2 regions of the Collinsella sp. TM06-3 genome follow, and region 1 is predicted to be linked to the other one. Evidence: riboswitches for the same ligand, from Rfam matches in the RefSeq annotation. Region 1 holds a riboswitch; the other holds the start of a gene.
What was found. A riboswitch is a leader RNA that binds a small molecule or an ion and turns the genes downstream of it on or off. The one in region 1 is predicted to bind thiamine pyrophosphate.
Positions count from the first base shown of each region.

Region 2: linked by a shared signal. The riboswitch ahead of thiC (phosphomethylpyrimidine synthase ThiC) and the one ahead of thiM (hydroxyethylthiazole kinase) in region 1 are both predicted to bind thiamine pyrophosphate.

Region 1 covers NZ_QSPG01000012.1:39,409-46,996, forward strand. The annotation lists gene DXD56_RS06330 (EAL domain-containing protein) at 1-1,293, opposite strand, end outside; gene DXD56_RS06335 (patatin family protein) at 1,613-2,482, shown strand; gene DXD56_RS06340 (thiamine phosphate synthase) at 2,584-3,279, opposite strand; gene DXD56_RS06345 (thiamine-binding protein) at 3,276-3,617, opposite strand; gene thiM (hydroxyethylthiazole kinase) at 3,621-4,460, opposite strand; TPP riboswitch at 4,512-4,622, opposite strand; gene DXD56_RS06355 (HAD-IIB family hydrolase) at 4,786-5,694, shown strand; gene DXD56_RS06360 (LysR family transcriptional regulator) at 5,705-6,601, shown strand; gene DXD56_RS06365 (5-methyltetrahydropteroyltriglutamate--homocysteine S-methyltransferase) at 6,757-7,588, shown strand, end outside.
Region 2 covers NZ_QSPG01000007.1:11,358-18,945, reverse strand. The annotation lists gene thiD (bifunctional hydroxymethylpyrimidine kinase/phosphomethylpyrimidine kinase) at 197-1,027, opposite strand; gene thiC (phosphomethylpyrimidine synthase ThiC) at 1,206-2,540, opposite strand; TPP riboswitch at 2,532-2,648, opposite strand; gene DXD56_RS10245 (hypothetical protein) at 2,711-2,833, shown strand; gene DXD56_RS04360 (hypothetical protein) at 2,900-3,226, shown strand; gene DXD56_RS04355 (YaaA family protein) at 3,250-4,059, opposite strand; gene DXD56_RS04350 (aminopeptidase) at 4,165-5,562, opposite strand; gene polA (DNA polymerase I) at 5,729-7,588, shown strand, end outside.

The sequences.
Region 1 (7,588 bases):
GGTAATAGTGTCGCCCGCGATTCGAACGGGAGCGAAAACGGCCTCTTTGAGATGTTGGATCAGTTGCTCGAATGCTTCGTGATCCAAATTGTTGCTAAGCACGACGAACTGGGCGTTGCGTGAACGGAAGACGCGACTCCTGCCGCGAGTAATCGACAGCATGCGGCCTGCGTATTCGGCGAGCATGTTGTCGACGGCCTCGGCCCCGTAGAGCTCGTTGAGCTTTGCCGTGCCGCGAACGCGCACTGCTATAAGCCCCGTCTCGCAACGGTCGCGACGGCAGGCATCGATAGCGTTGATCAGCGTGCGCTGTGTTCCGAGACCCGTGGCGGCGTCGACGGTCTCGGCAAGCGAGTGGTTGACGAGCTCGCCGACATAGAGCGAGGGGACATTTCCGTCACCGTCGATACGAAACCCGCGAGCACGGCCGAGGATGTAATCGCCGGCGGCATTGCGCACGCGGTACTGCATGACGTGACGATGTTTGGAGCCGTCATAGATTTGGTCGATGTCGTTGGTATAGGCCTCAAGGTCATCGGGATGGACACGCGTTTTCCAGTAATCGTGGCAGTTGTCTATATGCTCCGAAGGAAGACCAAGATCGCGCAAGGCGCCTTGTGACCAAAGGGTTCGATGTTTGTCCAAGTTCTCGATAAAGAAATATCGGCCTTCGTTGAGCATCGAAAGGGCGTCGAAAATGCGATCGCTTATTTCGAAGTCGTCGGTGTGGGCTTGTGCGATATTGCGTCGATCAAGGTGCACGGCATGACGTAGCTTGTAGTCGTACATGCGATGATCGGCATCGTTCGTCAAGCGATTGGGGGCTTCGCCCAGGGCGGGGTCGGCGTGTGCCACTCCGTAGCTAAACGAGTGAGGCATCTTGGAAGCGTTGTTTTCGAGCAGTACCGTTCGGCAGTGTTCCAGACGTTCGGCAAGGTCGTCCTCGGTCGCAATCGTAGATAGGATGGCGAACTCGTCGCCCCCCAGACGAAATGCCGCCTCGTCCACCTTCATATACAGTTTGAGATAGAGGCTCACCTGCAAGATATAGCGGTTGCCCTCGTCATGTCCAAAGATGTCGTTGCAGTGCTTAAGGTTATCGATGTCGATAAACGCCATGGTCACGGGCAGTTCCTGCTCCCAGAGTTCCTCTAAGGAACGGGTAAAGCCGCCGCGGTTGCCAAGTCCGGTGAGCTCGTCGGTAAAGGCGGTCCTGATCAGATCGTCCTGACGCTCCAGAAGGTCACGGATGGTCTTTTCGAGCGTTTTGGTATTATTGCTGGCGTTATCCATACTGTAAGCGGCTTTCTGAGGTCGGGGCGGATTGCGTCGGGCGAGCTCGTTGTGCACATGCGTTGCTGCTCAACGCCTTGCGTGTTTCCAAGCCCCCGCCTTGCTGCGTCGTTGGGTTTATTTGTCGGTTCGTGCTCTCGGCTGATAACTACTGAGTAGTATAAACAAGTGTATGGAATTATGTAGGGGCGCCCATGTTGCGGGCGGCCATTATTCGCCAAACGGTAACGCGACGATGTTCGATGAAAATGCGACTGAGACGATATTTGTTGATGGGTATACTTGTTCCGTTTTAAAACGCAGGAACGGAGATGGTCGCATGGCACAGTCAAATATGACGCGCACGGTGGGGCTGGCGCTCGAGGGAGGCGGCTACCGCGGTATGTATACGGCGGGCGTGCTCGACGTTTGGATGGAGCACGGTTTGACCTGCGACCATATGGTGGGCGTCTCGGCGGGCGCGGCATTTGGCTACAACTTTAAATCGCGCCAGATCGGCCGCGCCATTCGCTATAACAAGGCCTATTGCGCCGACAAACGCTATGCGAGCGTGACCAGCTGGCTGCGAACCGGCGATATGTTCAATGCCGATTTTGCCTATCACGAGGTGCCCATCGAGCGCGATCCCATCGACCTGGAGGCGTATCGCGCCTGCCCCATGCGGTTTACGTGCGTGTGCACCGATATCGAGACGGGCAAGGCCGTCTACCACGACCTGCCCTATGGCGACGAGCGGGATATCGAGTGGATCCGGGCATCGTCGGCGATTCCTGTGGCGACGCGTCCCGTTGCTATTGACGGGCATAAGTATCTGGATGGTGGCGTGGCTGATTCTATTCCCAGCGCATGGCTGTTTGCGCAGGGGTATGACCGCAATATCGTGGTACTCACGCAGCCGGCGGGCTTTGTGAAGCAGCCCAACAGCGTGATGCCCATGCTGCGGCGCGTGTTCCGTCACTATCCGGAGTTTGTTGCAGCGCTTGAGCATCGGCATGAGGTCTACAATGCCACGCTCGATGACCTGGCACGTCGAGAGGCTGCCGGGGAAATCTTTGTGGTGCGGCCGAGCGAATCGGTGAAGGTGCCGTCGCTGTGCCGCGAACCGGATGAGCTCGAGCGCATCTACCAGGTCGGCCGCCACGATGCAGAGGCGACTTTGCCGGCGTTGGAAGCGTATCTGGCGGGGTAAGGGTCGCATACGGAAAGCGCATCCCGGAATGGAGGCCCAAACTGGGATGCGCTTTCCATTGCTGAAGATATGAGGCTGCGAATCAGCTGTTCGGCCTATGCCTATGCCTGCTGCCAGGTGTCGACAAGCTCCTTGGCCGCGGCGTAGGGATCGTCGGCGCTGCAGACGGCGCTCACCACAAAGAAGCCGTCGACGCCGGTTGCCTTAAGCTGCGGCAAGTCGGCCGTCTTAACGCCGCCGCCCACCACGATGGGCACGGGGCTTGCCGCGTGGAGTGCGGCCAGGTCCTCAAAGCTCTTGGTGATGATGGAGCCATCGGCTGCGCGTCCGCAGTCGCGCTTGGTCTCGGTCTCGTGGAGCGGGCCGATGCCCAGGTAGTCGACCAGACTCATGTCGGCGGTCTTGACGTACTCGAGCATTTCCTCGCAACGGGCCGAAAGGCCCACGATGGCGTCGGGGCCCAGCAGCTTGCGACAGACCTCGACGGGAATATCGCTCTGGCCCACGTGCACGCCGTCGACCGCAATGCCCTGCTCGCGTGCGGCGAGTACGCAGTCAAGGCGGTCATCGATCAGCAAGGCGACCTGACCGGTCTTGCCGGCCTGTGCGATTGCCTGCGCGGCATCGCCGGTCAGCGCAATGATCTCGCGGGCGCTTGCCACCTTGGAGCGCACCTGAATGCAGGTAAAGCCGGCGTCGAGCGCCTGGGCCACCACATCGCCCACGGGGCGTCCGAGGGTGTTTTCGGGGCCGAGCACCAGATAGGCCGAGATATCAAGGTTGTCGCGGATGCTCATCGTGCTTCCTCCTGCTTTTTGATCTGCGCTTCCATGCGCTCGAGTTTGCCGGTCATGGTGTCGGTAAATCCAGGTCGAATATCGGCTTTGAGCACGACTTCGGTTCGGATGCCCTTGTTCGCTAACACAAAGGTCGCGTCGCGCACGACCTGCATGACCTCGTCCCAGTCGCCCTCGATCTCGGTGAACATCGAGGTGGTGCGGTTGGGAAGGCCGCTCTCGCGAATGACGCGCACGACCTCGGCGACCTCGGCGGACAGTTCATCGCCGGTGCCGCACGGGGCGATGGCCACAGCGACGAGCGTGTTCATGCCGGCATTGGTTGCGGGCTCGGACATGGCTTATGCCTCCTCGAGCTCGAGTTGGTTATCGGCGATGTCTTGGGCGGTTGCGCGGTAGAGCTCGTCGATAAAGGCGACCTTAAAGCTTGCCGGGGCATCGGCGACGGCGGCGGCACGCGTGCCGGCGACGTTGTAGACGGCGGTACCGCAGACGGCTGCCGTAAACGGATCGGCAGCGCAGGCGTACACGGCCAGCACGCCGCCCTGCGAGCAACCGCAGCCGGTAATCTTGGACATGAGCGGGCTGCCGCCGTGGGATTTGGCCACGGTCGTGCCGTCGGTAATCAGGTCGACTTCGCCCGAGACCACAACGGCGCCGCCGGTGTAGCGAGCGAGCGCCACGGCGGCATCGCGGGCGGCGTCGACCGTGTCGGTGGTATCGACACCACGTACGCGGCTCAGATCGGCCGACTCGCCCTCAAGACCCCACAGGCCGGAGAGTGCGATGATCTCGGAGGCGTTGCCGCGTACGATGGCGGGCTTGTACTGCTTGAGCTCGTTTACCAGCTGGGTGCGCAGGCTACCGATGCCCAGACCCACCGGATCGAGCACCCAGGGCTTGCCGGCGTCGTGTGCCGCCTTGGCCGCGCGGGGAATCGTCTGCTCGTAGATGGGGAAGAGCGTGCCCATGTTGAGATAGATGGCGGCGCCGCCGGCAACGAGCGCCTCGCCCTCGTCGGGCAGATAGACCATGGCGGCCGAACCGCCCACGGCGAGCTGCGCGTTGGCGACAAAGTCGATCGTCACCGTGTTGGTGATGGAGCCGGCCATCGGATTGGTGGCTCGAATCTCCTCTACGGCCTTGACCATATGTTGCTTAAGCTGTTCCGAATCAATCACTGCACATGCCTCCTTGGCATAGAAAAGGGGCGCTGTGCATAGACAGCGCCCCTGTAAAGGCGGCATGCTCCCTACGCCAGCATTAACTGACAGGTTCAAAGGATTGGGCCCTATGCCCTCTCAGCCTTGTGGTTTGCACCGCCGGCACTCCCGCATCGAATCTGTTGTTCCCTATACTAGCGCACCTGCCAATATGGGACAGGTTTATTTTGGCAGGTGGCAACAGGGGCGCTGCATTTTCCCAGATAAAACCTGCCAAGATAAACCTGTCCCTTATTGGCAGGTCGTTACAATAGACGGGATAAAGAATGACCGAGGGGACCTTATGATCAAACTTGTTCTGACCGATATGGACGATACGCTGATTCCTGCTGGACACGATGGCGCCAGCGACTGCGCCATCGAGGGCATTCATGCCATGCAGGCGGCGGGCCTGCATTTTGGCCCGGTTTCGGGTCGCCAGCCGTCCGCGATGAGCTGGATGTTCCGCAATCGCTCCGAGTGCTTCTCGACCGGTGCGTTTTGCAACGGCCAGGTGATGTTTGTCGATGGCGAGGCGGTTGCCTCGCGCGCAACTGATAACGATGCCCTTATACGCCTGGCCGACTACCTGGAGCAAGAGACCGACGATACCTATTTGAAGGTCTACCGTCTGGGTGATGACTTTTGGGACAACGACGCCTATTGCGTGACAAGCGATCCCGAGCGTGTGCGTCGCGCCATGGAGTCAGGCGGCAACGCGTGGCTCAAGGGCGAAGAGGCTCCCTGTCGCCCTGTCGTTGACGATGCCCCGGTATACAAGGCGAATATCTGGAGTGCCCGTTCGCGCGAGGAGCTCGCCGAGCTGCGCGAGCGTGTTGCCGCCGAGGTGCCGGAGCTCTCGCTCGTGTTTCCCAACAACCGCGTGCGCCTGTTCGACGTTCTTCCGACCGGCTGGGACAAGGGCTGTGCTGCGCTGGAGCTGGCGCGCGCTTTGGGCCTGACGCCCGACGAGGTGGCCGTATTCGGCGATTCCGATAACGATTTGCCCATGATCGATGCCGTTCCCAATTCCGTTGCAGTCGCCAATGCCAACGAGGCCGTCACGGCTGCCGCGCGCTGGCATATCGGCGCTGCGGCAGATGATGCGGTTGCCGGGGCTCTGCATCAGATTGCCGCCTGCGCCGCGACGGGGGAGATGCCGTCGTTTATGCGTCAGATGGACGCGACGGGTTTCGACGTCACGAACGTCTAGGGAGAAAGCCATGAAGCTCCAGCAGCTCAGATATGTCGTCAAAGTTGCCGAATGCGGCAGCATCACCGAGGCCTCGCGCCGGCTCTTTGTGTCGCAGCCTTCGATTACCGCGTCAATTCGCGATCTCGAAAACGAGATGGGTGTACACATCTTTGAGCGCACCAACAAGGGCGTCATTGTGTCCGAGGAAGGCGAGACCTTCTTGGGCTACGCGCGCCAGGTGCTCGACCAGGCCGACCTGCTCGAGGGCAAGTACAAAGGCACGTCCGAGCAGGTGCCGCACTTTAGTGTGAGCTGCCAGCATTATTCCTTTGCCGTTAATGCATTTGTCGATGTGATCCGCGAGTTCGATGCCGCGCGCTACGACTTTACCCTGCGCGAGGAGCAGACCCACGAGATTATCGAGGACGTCGCGCATATGAAAAGCGAGCTCGGCATCCTGTATCTGTCGGAGCACAATCGCGAGGTCATCGAGCGCATGCTGGCGGCCAACGAGCTCGTATTCGAAGGACTCTTCTGCGCTACGCCGCATGTCTTTGTGTGCTCCGACCATCCGCTGGCGGGTCGCTCGAGTGTGACGCTCGAGGACTTGGAAGACTACCCGTTCCTGTCCTATGAGCAGGGCAGCTACAACTCGTTTTACTATTCCGAGGAGCTGACCTCGACCTTTGAGCGCCGCAAGAATATCCGCGTGCGCGACCGTGCGACGCTGTTCAACCTAGCTATGGGCCTTAACGGTTACACGGTGTGTTCGGGCGTGATCAGCCATGAACTTAACGGCCCCGGCATTATCTCCATTCCGCTCGATGTAGACGAGTACATGGAGATCGGCATCATCACGCGCAAGAACACGACGCTTACGCGCTACGGGCAGGCCTATATCGAAGCGATTCGTCAGCACATCTAGACTGCTGCGTTCTGCACGGGTCAAATCTCTTTATGGCAGTCCCAACTAATATAGGAAGCATCTATATCAAACTGTTATAAACGCATATTTTACGATGTCCATATGAGCGCTCATACTCTGTCCCAGTAAAGCAACCAATGCAAAGGGAGATATCTATGAGCACTTTGATTCAACCGAACGCGCCGTTTCGTGCCGATATCGTCGGCAGTTTTCTTCGTCCGCAGGCTGTAAAGGACGCCCGTGCCGTCTATGTCGCGGGTAAACTCGACGCTTCCGGCCTTAAGGCCGTCGAGGACGAGGCCATCCGCGACTTAGTGGCCAAGCAGAAGGCTGCCGGCCTGCAGGTGATTACCGATGGCGAGTTCCGCCGCAGCTACTGGCACCTCGATTTTATGTGGGGCCTCAACGGCATTGAGCGCCGCGCCTCGCGCACGGGCTACATGTTCCACGATGAGGAGACTACCGCCGACACCGCCGTGGTAACCGGTCCCATTAGCGGTGAGAATCATCCGTTCGTCGAGCACTTCAAATTTATCAAGTCGCTCGAGGGAGAGGGCCAGGTCGCGCGCCAGACCATTCCGGCGCCGATCCAGACGTTCTCCGAAGTCACACTCGACCGCTGCGATGGCCAGCAGGAGAGTCTGCACGCCGTCTACAAGACCGACGAAGAACTCGTCGATGCCATTGCCGCAGCATACCGCACCGTGATTGCTGACCTGTATGCCGCGGGCTGCCGCAACATCCAGTTTGATGACTGCACCTGGGGCATCTACTGCGATACCGACTTTGTGTCCAAGACTGGCATGAGCCCGGTTGACCTGCAAAGGGTGAGCGAGCTGGGCGTGGCGCTCAACAACGCCGCCATCGAGGACAAGCCCGACGACCTCGTCATTAACACGCACGTGTGCCGCGGCAACTACCACTCTACCTATGCTTTCGAGGGCGGCTATGACCCCATCGCGCCGTACCTGTTTGCACATGAGGATG
Region 2 (7,588 bases), on a different contig from region 1:
TCTCGATCTGTAACATCTAGGGTCGATTTTGCCGAGTTACTGTTACAGATTGAGATTATCTTCTCAGCGGAATTTGAATGTCTCGATCTGTAACAGGTGGGCCGAAAAATGGGCTCTAACTGTTACAGATCGAGATGTTTGTGGGAGCCACCGCAAAGGTGCCTGCCCCCTTTGCGGTGGCTCTGGGCTGTGAATCTTAATACTGCCACATGTGGTTGACGGGGCCGGAACCTTTGCCCATGTCAAAGCCAGCGGCGAGAGCGCCGGTCAGGTAGGCCTTGCCGGCGTTGATGGCGTCGGCAAGTTCCATGCCCTGGGCCAGCGCGCAAGCGATGGCGGATGAGAGCGTACAGCCGGTGCCGTGCGTGTTGCTGGTCTCAATGCGCTTGTGGCGAAACCACGTAGTGAGCGGATCGCCCAGATGGTTGCCCTCGTCATCGAGTGGCGCGGGCTCGGCCAATACATCGTTAGCCTCGTTGACAAGATGCCCACCCTTAACGAGGGATGCGCAACCAAAGCGGCGGGTGAGGAGCATGGCAGCATTTTGCTGTGTGCGCTCGGAGTCGACCTCGTAGTCAAGCAGGGCCATGGCCTCGGGAATATTGGGCGTGATGACGGTTGCTAGTGGGAACAGGCGGCGGGTGAGTGCCTCGGAGGCATCCTCGGCAATCAAGCGCGCGCCCGAGGTGGCGACCATGACGGGGTCGACGACCACGTTCGTTGCGTTCCAGGCGCTCAAGCGGTCGGCGATGACTTCGATAATCTCGACAGAAGAAACCATGCCGATCTTGACGGCGCTTGGGCGGATATCGTCAAAGACAGCGTCAATTTGCGCGGCTACGATATCTGGCGAGATATCCTGCACGGCGGTGACGCCCAGTGTGTTTTGCGCTGTAATGGCGGTTATGGCCGTCTCGGCATACAGGCGGTGCGCCGTGATGGTCTTGATGTCGGCCTGAATGCCGGCACCGCCGCTGGAATCGGATCCCGCGATGGATAGAACGGCGGGTACCTTACTGCGATCCATGCTCACTCCCTTGTCCGGTCGGATTCAAATGGGTCTTTAAGTCTGCATTATAAAGATGCCCGGGCCGGCTGTATTCCGAACCCGGGCGGGCGATGCAATCTTTACGCAAATGTAAGCAAATGTTCACATGTCAACAATTGACGAACACCATGTTACCGATTGCGGCTCCGGTGACGCGTTAATCCTCCATGCCGAGGTCGATCGTTGTGCCTTCGAACACCTTGTTAACGGTACGGACGGCGCACATCTTGCCACACATGGTGCAAGTGCCCTCGGTGGCGGCGGGAGACTCCTCGTAGCGCTTCTTGCCCGTAACTGGGTCGAGCGCGCACTTCCACATGGCGTCCCAGTCGAGCTTGCGGCGTGCCTGGCCCATCTTGTCGTCCATGTCGCGGGCGTGCGGCACCTTCTTGGCGATATCGGCGGCGTGTGCGGCGATCTTGGTAGCCATGAGGCCATCGAGCACGTCCTGGGCGTTGGGCAGGCACAAGTGTTCGGCCGGCGTCACGTAGCACAGGAAGTCGGCACCGGAGCTGGCGGAGATAGCGCCGCCGATGGCAGCGGTGATGTGGTCGTAGCCCACGCCGATATCGGTCACCAGCGGCCCCAGCACATAGAACGGGGCGTTGTGGCACAGGCGCTTCTGTAGCTTCATGTTGGCGGCGATCTCGTCGAGCGCCATGTGACCCGGGCCCTCGACCATGACCTGGACGCCGGCAGCCCAAGCGCGCTTGCACAGCTTGCCCAGCTCGATCATCTCGGCAGTCTCTGTGGCGTCGTTGGAGTCGTAGAGGCAGCCCGGGCGGCAGGAGTCGCCGAGCGAAATCGTCACGTCGTACTCGTGGCAGATCTCGAGCAGCTCGTCAAAGTACTCGTAGAAGGGGTTTTCGTTGCCGGTGACCTCCATCCAGCCAAACAGCAGCGAGCCGCCGCGGCTCACGATGTTCATGAGGCGGCCGGTCTCCTTAAAGGTCTTGGTGACCGACTTGTTGATGCCGCAGTGGATGGTCATAAAGTCCACGCCGTCCTCGGCGTGCGCGCGCACGACCTCGAACAGGTCATCCTTGGTAAGCTTGACCAGCGGCTTTTCCATGTAGCCGATGGCGTCGTACATGGGGACGGTGCCCACCATGAGCGGCGTCTCGTCGATGAGCTGCTGGCGGAACTGGCGCGTCTTGCCCGAGTTGGAGAGGTCCATGATGGCGTCGGCGCCAAAGTCCTCGGCGATCTTGACCTTCTTCCATTCCTCGGCGGCATCGGCCTTGTCGCCCGAGATGCCCAAGTTCACGTTGACCTTGGTGGACAGGCCCTCACCGACGCCAAAGGCGCGCATGCCTTTTTTGATGTGCGCGATGTTGGCGGGAATGGCGATGCGGCCGTCGGCCACGCGCTCGCGGATGTACTCGGGGTCGCGATGCTCGCGCTCGGCGACTTCCTTCATCTGCGGTGTGATTTGCCCGGCGCGGGCGAAGTCGATTTGCGTGACGAGCTTGGGCTCGGTCTGTGTGCTCATTGGCACGGCTCCCTTCGTTGGCATTACCCATATCAGGTTTGCGGGTCAGGGCGGGCGCGCCCAATCTCAGCCTGCCGTCTTGTCCTGCAAGCTCCCCGTTATGTCATGGGCTCAAGTATAGCCTGAATGGGTACGATTGGGCCAACGAGCGTGCCTGTGGGGAGGCGAACATGGAAGACAAGCATCTATATCGAGAGACGCAATGGGACGTATCGGCCGAGGAAAGCCGTGCGCACCATGGCCTTGTCGCGATTGGTTTTGCGGTGCTTGCCGTGTTGGTGATTGCCTTTTGAATTTGGACGTTCGGCGGTCATGGCGGCGCCACCTGGGGGTTTGAAGCCGACGAGGGCCTGCCGATTATGACCATGAAAGTTTCTGGTGGCAACACGGTTGCCGCACCGGGTGACTATTGGTATCCGCGCGACGAGTTTGTGCAGCTGCAGCTGAGCGGCGGGTCTATTCCGGGCGAAGAAATCGAACGCGTGACGTTTGATGCGACGCTCAAAACGCTGACGGTGGAGCTCAAAGATCAGGGAGACGTGCCCACGACCATGGACATTGCGCTGACGGAATGGCGCTTGGAGCCCCCGGCGGGCGCTGCGGTATCCGAGGTGGAGCACGTTAAGATTACCTACCAAGATGGCTCGACGAGCGAGATTGCAAAGGCCGATGGCTTGGCGGAGTAACGGGGTGTTTGGAAACGGCGGGCCTATTGTGCCTGCGCGTTCATGAAAACCAGGGTGTTTTTGTCTGAAAGCTCGGGGATGTGCCGATAGCCGATGTTGAATGCGGTAAGTTCGCTTGCATCCTCGAGCTTGTTTTCTGCCATCCACCGCACCATGGAGCCGCGCGCCTTTTTGCTGGCGGTCGACCGTTGGATGGGCTTCCCGTTGCGGATACCCTCGCCAAAGAGGCATGTGACGGCCGTGGCGTCGCCCGCGAGGTGGGGCAGAACGGTTTTGGCATACTCTACGCTGGCGAGGTTGACGATCGTAGCGTTGGAGCCCGCCGGAGCGATGGCCCGCGCGAGCTTGTCGTTCCAAAACGCGTAGAGGTCTCGGGCATCGTCAACGGCGAGCTTCGCGCCCATCTCCAGCCGATACGGTTCGACGGCATGAAAGGGACGAACGCACCCGTAGAGGCCGGAGAGGATCCACAGATGGTCTTGCAGCCAGGCGAGCTGCGCGGAATCCATCACCTCGGGTGCCATACTCTGGTATTGAATTCCGTGATAGGACATGACGGCAGGGGAGAGGTGACGGGCGAGTGCGGGATTGTCGAGATCGCCGCTTTTCAGGATGGGCCCGAACTCATGCAGGGTGTTGAGGCAAGGTCCCAGCAGTTTGTCACTCACGTTCCATAGCGCTTGCAGGCCGCCGCTGCCTTCATTTCGTTCGATATCTAGCAGTGCGCGGTGGAGGCGAGCCGTCTCGTGCGCAAAAGGTGGAATGCCCAGGACTTCAAAAGCATCTTGTGCCGCGCGCATCTGCTTGGCGGGCGAAATGATGACCTGCAGCATGGACTCTCCTCTGCCAAAAAGGAAGTTGCGGTGGAATACGGTCTGTTTGGGCTATTGAAAGACCAAATCAATCCGTATTCCACCGCAAGTTATGGGTGGGGTGGATTAGGCGCGCTCGATGAAGGCCTTGTAGCCGCGGTAGGCCTCGTAGATATCGGCCTTGTTGGCGACCTCCCACAGGGCGTGCATGGACAGGACGGCAACGCCGGAGTCGATGACGTTCATGCCGTACTTGGCCATGATGTAGGCGATGGTGCCGCCGCCGCCCGCGTTGACGCGACCGAGCTCGCAGGTCTGGAAGTTCACGCCGGCCTCGTCCATGATGTCGCGGACGAGGGCCACATACTCGGCGTCGGCGTCGTTAGAGCCGCCCTTGCCGCGGCTGCCCGTGTACTTGTTAAAGCACAGGCCGCGACCCATAAAGGCGGCGTTCTTGGTCTCGAACTTGCCGGCGTAGCCCGGGTCAAAGCCGGCGGACACGTCAGAGGAGAGCATGCGGCTGCGGGCGAGTGCGCGGCGCAGGGCCAGCGGGCGGCTCTCGCCGGCGAGCGTCATGATCTCGGCGACGGTGTTCTCGAAGAAACGACTCGTCATGCCGGTGGCGCCCACGGAGCCGATCTCCTCCTTGTCGACGATGAGCGTGATGCTCGTGCGCTCGACGTCTGCCACGTTGATCTGAGCGAGCATGGAGGGGTAGGCGCAGACGCGGTCGTCGTGGCCATAGCCCAAGATCATGGAGCGGTCGAGACCCATGTCGCGGGCGGGGCCGGCGGGCACGACCTCGATCTCGGCAGAGAGGAAGTCCTCCTCCTCGACGTCGTACTGTTCCTTGAGGATGTCCAGGAACATCTGTTTGACGGGCTCCTTGGGGGCGTCCTTGTCGTCCTCGTCAAACTTGACGGGGCGGCCGCCCACGATCACGTCGAGGATCTCGGCGTCGACGGCGTCCTTGGCGGGCTTGGACATCTGCTCGCTCGAGAGGTGGATCAGCAGGTCGGAGATGGTAAAGACCGGGTCGTCCGCCTTGTCGCCGATGTTGATGTCGACGGTGGTGCCGTCCTTTTTGCAGATGACGCCCACAAGCGCGAGCGGGGAGGCTACCCAGTGGTAGCTCTTGACGCCGCCGTAGTAGTGCGTGTCGAGGTAGGCCATGTCGCCGGCCTCGAAGGCGGGATTCTGCTTGAGGTCCAGGCGCGGCGAGTCCACGTGGGCACCCAGGATGTTAAAGCCCTGCTCGAGCGGGGCGGTACCCAGGTTGACGAGCATGAGGTCTTTGCCGTGGTTGGCGGCGTACACCTTGTCGCCGGCCTTGAGCGCGCGGCCCTCGGCGATCACGGTCTCCAGGTTGACGTAGCCCGCCTCCTCGGCCATCTTGATACCGGTCTTGACGCACAGACGCTCGGTCTTATTCTCGCTCAAAAACTGCTTATAGCCGCGGCAAAGCTCCTCGAGCTCCTCGACTTGCTGTGGCGTGTACTTTTTCCATGCGCAGGGACGCTCCATGACGCAGGCTCCTTTCGGATCGATCGTGCTGGTTAATGTACCGTGAGCCATCGTATCACGCGCGGGCGCGCGGTGGCGGAGGAGCTTGATGTGCGGTGGCCGCGAGGCGGGGAGCGTGTAAACTGGTGGGAGCAAATCGTGCCCAGCCCAAAGCGAGGTATTCAATATGTCTGACAAGCGCCGCACCTTTGCCGTTATCGACGGCAACTCGCTCATGCACCGCGCCTTCCACGCGGTGCCGCCCACCATGAACGCGCCGGACGGTCGCCCCACCAACGCGATCTTTGGCTTTCTGAACATGTTTCTTAAGATGATCGACGCCTTTAACCCCGACGGTGTGGTCGTGGCGTTTGATAAGGGCAAGCCGCGCGTGCGCATGGAGATGCTGCCGCAGTATAAGGCGCAGCGCCCGCCCATGGACCCCGACCTGCACGCGCAGTTCCCCATGATTAAGGAGCTGCTCGCCGCACTCAACGTGCCGATTTTGCAGTCCGAGGGCTGGGAGGGCGACGATATCCTGGGCACCATGGCGCGCCTGGGTGAGGAAGCCGGCTGCGACATGCTGCTGGTGACCGGCGACCGCGACATGTATCAGCTCGTGACCGAGCACGTCAACGTGGTCTCGACCCGCAAGGGCCTGTCCGACGTGGCGATCATGACGCCCGAGAGCGTGGACGACCTGTATCACGGCATTACGCCGGCGCTCGTGCCCGATTTTTACGGCCTGAAGGGCGATACGTCGGACAACATTCCCGGCGTGCCGGGCATCGGCCCCAAAAAGGCGAGCGCGCTCATCGCACAGTACGGCAGCCTGGACGAGGTCATCGCGCATGCCGACGAGGTCAAGGGCAAGATGGGCGAGAACTTGCGTGCTCATATCGACGATGCGCTGCTGAGCCGCAAGGTCGCAACCATTCGCACCGATGCGCCTGTCGAGCTCGACTTTGACGCGACGTCTTTCCCGGCGTTTTCTGCCGACGAGGTGTCTGCGGCGCTGGGCACGCTTGGTATCACCGCCATGCAGAACCGTTTCTTGGCGCTGATCGGCGGCGAGGGCGGGGTTGCTGCTAGAACGTTGGAGATGCCCGCGATTGAGCGCACCGCTGCCGGCGATGCCGAGGCGCTTGCTGCCGTGGCGTCCGAGGTTTCGCGCGCGATTGATGCCGGCGAGTGGGTCGCCACCGTGGTGGACGACGACAAGGAAGAGGGCGCGCTCTTTGGACTGACGCGCACGCTTTGGTTGGCGACGTCCAAGGGCCTGTTCGCGCTCGAGGAGGGCGACGGCAGTGCGGCGGCTGAGGTTGAGGGCTTTAACTTCGCCCACGGCGTGATCGCCGGCGTGCTCGCGCGCCTGTTTATGGAGGGCCGCGTGGCGAGCCCGGACATGAAGGCGCTGCTGCACGAGCTTTCGCCCATCGATTCCTCTGAGCCCGAGCTCATGGATCCGCTGGCCGTCGATTCCACGCGCATCTTCGATACTGTGGTCGCCGCCTATCTGTTGGATTCCGACCGCTCCGAGTTTGATGAGGCGTATCTGGCCGATACCTATCTGCAGATGACGCTGCCTGCGGCGCGCGGCGCGGAGGGTGCCGGTGAGGACGCTCCTGCCCCTGCTGCCCGCACTGCGGCCCTGACGCTGGCGCTCGTGGCGCCGCTGCGCGACCGCATGGCCCGCGAGAACGCCGCCAACGTGTTCGATGGCATCGAGATGCCGCTCGTGCCGGTGCTTGCCAAGATGGAGCGCGCGGGCATGCTCGTGGACCCCGACCGCCTGCATAGTCTGTCCGAGGGTCTGGCGACCCAGATTGCCGAGGTCGAGCGGAGCATTCGCGATCTGGCCGGCGACGAGACCTTTAACATCGGCAGTCCCATGCAGCTCTCGCACGTGCTCTTTGACGTGATGGGCCTTCCGACCAAGGGCCTCAAAAAGACCAAGCGCGGCTATTATTCGACCAACGCCAAGGTTCTGAGCGACCTTGCCCGTGACCACGAAATCGTGCGTCTGATCTTGGACTGGCGTGAGAAG